One region of the Massilia sp. PWRC2 genome, then DNA from elsewhere that is predicted to be linked to it. Evidence: riboswitches for the same ligand, from Rfam matches in the RefSeq annotation. Region 1 holds a riboswitch; the other holds the start of a gene.
The links. A riboswitch is a leader RNA that binds a small molecule or an ion and turns the genes downstream of it on or off. The one in region 1 is predicted to bind cobalamin.
Positions count from the first base shown of each region.

Region 2: another riboswitch for cobalamin. It lies ahead of ACP7BZ_RS05650 (TonB-dependent receptor); the one in region 1 lies ahead of ACP7BZ_RS22455 (TonB-dependent receptor domain-containing protein).

Region 1 covers NZ_JAFCUW010000019.1:1,762-4,966, forward strand. Annotated here, with positions in the region: gene ACP7BZ_RS22445 (adenosylcobinamide-GDP ribazoletransferase) at 1-389, shown strand, start outside; gene ACP7BZ_RS22450 (histidine phosphatase family protein) at 391-990, shown strand; cobalamin riboswitch at 1,023-1,241, shown strand; gene ACP7BZ_RS22455 (TonB-dependent receptor domain-containing protein) at 1,371-3,205, shown strand, end outside.
Region 2 covers NZ_JAFCUW010000002.1:198,452-201,656, reverse strand. Annotated here, with positions in the region: gene ACP7BZ_RS05650 (TonB-dependent receptor) at 1-1,927, opposite strand, end outside; cobalamin riboswitch at 1,997-2,234, opposite strand; gene ACP7BZ_RS05645 (DODA-type extradiol aromatic ring-opening family dioxygenase) at 2,504-3,205, shown strand, end outside.

The DNA.
Region 1 (3,205 bases):
TGCCGCCCTTGACCGTCATCGGTGCGCTGTTCGCCGCCCATGTCGTATCGCGCTGGCTGGCCACAGCCCTGATCTGGCGCATGCACTACGCCAGGGCGGAGGGCAAGGCCAAGCCGCTGGCCCAAAGCATGCGCGCTGGTGAATTCGCCATTGCCACCGCCACCACCGTGGCCGTACTAGCCATCGTCGGCGCCAGTGGCGTCGTCAAGGTCGCTGCCCTCGGCGCCGGCGTGCTGGGCGCAGCCATTGCCACCGTCTGGCTGGGGCGCCTGTTCGCCCGTCGTATCGGTGGCTACACGGGAGACTGCCTCGGCGCCGTCCAGCAGGTCGGCGAAGTGATGGTCTATCTGGGCGTGCTGGCCACGCTTGGCGACGGCGCCCTGACCTGACATGCGATTGATACTGGTACGCCACCCTGCCACGCGCATCGCCGCTGGCGTCTGCTACGGCAGCAGCGACATCGCCGTCGAGCCGACGGCCTTGAACGCCGCCTTGATTACGCTCGCGGCCACGCTGCCGCCTGCTGCGTCGTCGCCACTACCGATTTATTCAAGCCCGCTGCAGCGCTGCACGGCGCTCAGCACTATGCTGGCAGCGCAGCGTGGCATGCCGCCACCGCGCCTCGACGCCCGGCTGGCCGAAATGGATTTCGGTGCGTGGGAACTGCAGCCGTGGGAGCACATCGCCCGTGCCGACATCGACGCCTGGGCCGCAGACCTGTGCGGCTACGCGCCCGGCGGTGGTGAAACCGTTCTGCAGGTAGCCACCCGGGTCGCCGCCTTTGTCGATGCGTTCAGAGGCGACAACGTTGCAGTAAACGACGCCATCGTCGTCTGCCACGCCGGTACCATCCGTCTGCTGACAGCCCTGCAACAGGCCATGCTACAGGGCGCAAAAATCACCAACGGTACGCTGGCAGAGGTGGCGCTGCGAGCTGCCGCCACCGCGCACCATATCGATTACGCTGGCACCGTGTCCCTGCAATTCTGACAAGCTAATGCCGCCATGTTCACCATGTGGCCGTATAATGGCGGCGTTTTGGTGCTCGCGCGTCTGTCCTGACGCGCAGTTAAACGGGAAACACGAAGCCTGGTTCTTAGGCCTGCGTGTGCTGCCCCCGCAACGGTCAGCAAGTGTCGCCATGCGCGACAAACCATCTTTGACAACCACTGTGCTTTGCATGGGAAGGTGAGATGGTCTAACTTGCCAGCCCGGATACCGGCCAACACAGGTGGAAGTGAGCGTACGGGATGTGCGCGACACGGACAACGCCGGCGCTGCCGGCGTGGCCTGGTCGTATGCTGTTCGCTCGCTTCTGTTCAATCTGGCCCACGGGGATGTAGGCCGGTTGCCCATTACAGACGAAGACCATGACTCAACCTATTTCCCGCCACGCCGCCCTGGCGTCACTGGCACTGGCGCTTGCCGCGCCCGCCGTTCACGCCGATTCCGGCGATTCCGCCACCGCCCCTGCCGCCACCGTTCTGGTGACCGCCAGCCGCAGCCCGCAGCCGCTGGCCGATGTCATCAGCGACAGCGTCGTCATCGGCGCCGAGCAGATTGCGGCGTCCGGCGCCGACTCCGTCGTCGACCTGCTGCAACGCCAGCGCGGCATTGAAATCGCCCGCAATGGCGGTGCCGGCACCAGCGCCAGCGTGTTTATCCGCGGCGCCAACAGCAATCAAAACATCGTGCTGGTCGACGGTGTGCGGATCGGCTCATCGACCACCGGTGCGGCCAACTGGAGCGCCATTCCGCTAAGCGCCATCGATCACATTGAAATCGTCTACGGCCCATTAAGTTCGATGTATGGCGCCGACGCCGTCGGCGGCGTCATCCAGATTTTTACCCGCACTGGCAAGGGCGCCCCGACATGGACGGCGTCTGCCGGCTACGGCAGCGACAACACCCGCGCGCTCGATGCCAGCGTGGCCGGCGCCACCGCCGGCGAGCATCGCGTCAGCTACGCCATCAGCGCCAGCCGCGAAAAATCGGACAGCTTCTCGGCCACCCGCCAGGGCAGCAGCGCCTACAACGCCGATCGCGATGGCTACGACAGGACCAGCGTCGCCGCCCAGCTGCGCTTTGCGCTCGCCGCCGGTTACGAAGTGGGCGCCGTGCTGCTCCATAGCGCACTCGATAGCCAGTACGACGCTGGCGCCGGACCCTATGATGTGCGCAGCGAGGCGCAACTGTCGAACGGCGCCGTGTTTGGCCGGGCCCAGTTGACGCCGCGCTGGACCAGCATGCTGCAATATGCCCAAAGCCGCGACAACAGCGTCAATTACAGCAGCGCCGCCGCCTCGGGCTATTCGCGCATCGACAGCAGGCAACGGGAGCTCAGCTGGCAGAACGATATCGTGCTCGGCAGCGACATCCTGCAGCTGTTGCTCGACCATCGTGAAGAAGAGGTGTCGACCAACGGCGCCGACGCCTTGAATCGCCAGCGCAGCAGCAACGCGGTTGCCGCTTCCTACAACGCACGCCGCGGTGCCCACCTGTTCAGTGCCAGCGCACGGCGCGACAAGTCGGTGTATGGCGCCAATACCACCGGTGCGCTCGGCTATGCTTACCAGTTGACGCCGACCCTGCGCGCCAGCGCCAGCTATGGCAGCAGCTTTCGCGCGCCTACCTATAACGAACTGTATTACCCTTCGTACGGCAATCCGGCCAATCGCCCGGAACAGGGCCGCAATGCCGAAATCGGCGTGCGCTATGACGATGGCGTGCACGCCCTCAGCGCCAGCTACTACCGCAACCGGCTCACCGACCTGCTGGTCAACACCACCCCGTGCCCGTTCGGCCTGGCCACCTACCGGTACGGCTGTGCCTACAACGTCAGTCGTGCGCAGCTGGAGGGCTTGACCGTGGCCGGCGCCACCCGTCTGCTGGGCGTGAACCTCAATGCCAGCGTCGACCTGCAAGACCCGAAAGACGACACCACCAGGCTGCGCCTGGCACGCCGCAGCAAGCGCCACGCCAGCGTCAACGCCAGTTACGCCGTGGGTCCGCTGGAGGCGGGCGTCGAACTGGCGCTGTCGGGCGACCGATTTGACGACGCCGCCAACAAAAATCGCCTGGGCGGTTATGGCCTGGTCAATCTGCTCGCCACCTACAGCATGGCGCGCGACTGGTCGCTGCTGGTGCGCTGGAATAACGTCGGCGACAAACGCTACGAGCTGGCACGTTTTTATAACACTGCCGG
Region 2 (3,205 bases), on a different contig from region 1:
TGTTGGCAAAATCGCTGCCGAAGCGCTGGCGATCGACCCACTGCACGCCCAGATCGGCCAGCAGGCGCGCGCTTGGCGACCAGCTCAGGCGCGCGTTGACGATATTTTTGGGCACCAGGGTGAGCGTGCGGCCGCTGTTGACGCCGTTCGTAAACGTGGCCGTCAGGTGCTGGGCATGGGCAGCGACGCTCCAGTCGGCGGCCAGACTGAGCTGGCCATCGAGTTCGATGCCGCGCCGTTCGGTAGGGTCGAGGTTGGTATTCGCACCGGCAAAGCCGTTGACCAAGATGGTGGGGTCATAATAAATCTCGTTGACCAGGCGGTGACGGAACAGGCGGGCGCCGAACTGGGTGCCCGATGCCGTACCGGCCCGCGCTGCGCTGGCCGACCACAGCGCCCCCAGTTCGAGATCGTGCGACGTTTGCGGCTGCAGCACCGCACTCGACGAACGGTAGCTGTTGTCGTCGGCATTCGGCAGGCGGTAACTCTGGCCGGCCTTGGCGTGCAATGTGAGCGACGGCAGCACGGCGTAACTGCCCTGCAGGTCCCAGGCATTGAGCGCTTGCGAGGCCTTGTCGGCCAGCGGCGGAAAGGCCAGGGCATCGACCGTATCCTTGTCGAACACTTCGTGACGCACGCCGGCGGCGAGGCGTCCGGCAGCAGCGGCGCCGAAGCGCACTTCGTCGCGCGCGTACACGGCTTTGGAGCGCTGGCGCGCTTCGGCGCTGGAAAAATCCGACGCCGTGGTGCGCTGCCAGCGCAGCAGATCGACGCCGACGATCAATTCATTGTCCAGCGGCGCCACAGCGCTGCCCCACTGCGAGCGCTGGCGCAGGCGCGGCGAAAACTGCGTCTGCCGGCTGTCGTAGCGGGCGTCCGACACCGACGGACCGAAGCCGAAGTCAGCAACGTAATGCGAGCGCACGGTTTTTTCGCGGTGCGACAGCTCGGCGGCCAGGTCGATGCTGCCGAAGCGCTGTTCGACGAAGGCGCTGACGCGGTCGCTGTCGAGCGAGCCGAAGTCGTCACGGGTCAGGCTCTGGCCGGCATCGGCATCGAACTGCGCTTGCGTGAGCGAGCCGGGAAAGCGCGAATGCTGGCGCGCGCTGTCGACACGCACGCCGACGCGGCCGTCAGCCAGTGCCATCTGCGCGCCGCCGCTAAAGGCGCTGCCCTGGAAGCGGCTGTTGACGCGGCTGTTGTCGGTGCCCTGGCGGTCGATGGCGGCATCGACGGCGACGCCGCCAAAGGCGGTGGCCACCGAGGCGCGTGCATCGTAGGCGTGCAGGGTGCCCACTTCTGCGCTGAGCGAAGCGTGGGTGGTGCCCCGTTTGGTGGCGCCCTTGGTGATGATCTGGATGACGCCGGCGGTGGCGCCATCGCCATACAGCACGCTGCTGCCGCCGCGGACGATCTCGATGCGCTCGACGGTGTCGATGGGGATGGTCGAGAGCACCGGGTTGGCTTGCTCGTTCTCCGACAGGCGCACGCCGTCGACCAGCACCACCATGTTTTGCGCGCTGTTGCTGCCAAAGCCGCGCAGGTCGAGCGAAAAATCGGGACTGGCGTCGAGGCTCTGGCGGCCGAACACGCCAGCGACCTTGCGGATGGCCTGGTTGACGTCGGTGGCGCCGGCGCGGCGGATATCGTCCTCGGTGATGACGGTGGCGCCAATCGGCGCAGCGGCGAGCGGGCTGGCAAAGCGCGAGCCGGTCACCAGCACGGTGGGCAGGTCGCTGGCGACGCTGGCAACGCTGGCAACGCTGGCAACGCTGGCAACGTTCAGGCTCTGGGCCAGCACGGGGGCGGCGCAGATGCTGGCGACGATGGCGGCAATGGTGGTAACAGTCGTAACGGTGGGAACGGTAACGTTAGCGCGGGCGAACGGGCAAAGCGCGCGGGCGCGCGTGGCGGTGGTCAACATCATGGTGATCGGTCTTTGAAATGAAGTCTCCAGCCATGCGTCCCCGCAAGCCGGATTCAATGGAAGCGCAATCGCGCCTCCCCCTGTTTGGCCGGTATCCGGGCTCACCAGCATCACCGCCTCACCTTCCCACGCATACGCGCGGTGGTGTTCGAGGCGGCTGCCGGTCGACAAAAACGTCGGCCGGCGCTGGTTGACCGTTGCGGGGGCAGCACACGTGAAGCCAGGGCGCGCAGCGCCAGGGCCTGGTGTTTCCCGTTTAACTGCCGGCGAGATCTCGCCGGCGGGCACCAAAACATTGCCATTATAGATGCAAAGGCCCGTCAGAAAGCTTGCCATCGCAGTGGCGCGACGAACAGGTGCAGTTGGCTGCTGGGGTCGTTGACGGTGCCGGCAATCTGCTGGGCACTGCGGTGAACAATTCTTTGGGGGGTCCGGCAGCGGTGCGCCGCTGCAACGCCATGCTGGCAACTGCCCTTGAATTTTGCCGTAACAGGCGCATAATAGTACTAATTAGTACCAATTAAAAATGTTTTCAGTCAGCTGTCGCTGCTGCCCTTTTCCTCTCTGGAGTTCGCCATGTCTGTCATTTTGCCCACTTATTTTGTTTCGCACGGCGGCGGTCCATGGCCGTTCATGAAAGAGCAAGTGGGCAGCCTCTACGATGCGCTGGAGGCGTCGCTGGTCGACATGCCGCGCCAGCTGGGGCAGCGGCCGAAGGCGGTGCTGGTGGTGACGAGTCACTGGGAAGAAGCCGGTTTCAAGGTATCGTCCAGCGCCGCCCCGGGGATGATCTACGATTACGGCGGTTTTCCACCGCACACTTATCAAATCCGTTATCCGGCGCCGGGCCATCCGGCGCTGGCGCGGCGGGTGGCCGAGCTCGCCGCTGGCGCCGGCCATGAGGTCACTCAGGATGAACAGCGCGGCTTCGACCACGGCACTTTTTCCATGCTCTATCCCGTCTATCCGGACGCCGACATGCCGGTGGTACAGCTGTCGATCAAGCATGGCTATGATCCGGAAACCCATCTGGCGCTGGGCCGCGCGCTGGCGCCCCTGCGCGCGGAGGGCATCTTGATCATCGGCAGCGGGCTGTCGTTTCACAACCTGCGCCAGTTTGGCCCGGCCGGCCAGCTGGCCTCGCAACAGTTCGATGGCTGGCTGCAGCATGCCCTGCTCGACCTGCCGCCCGCGCAGCGCAGCGCGGCGCTGCGGCACTGGAGCGAAGCGCCAGCGGCGCGCCAGGCCCATCCGCGCGAAGACCACCTGGTACCGCTG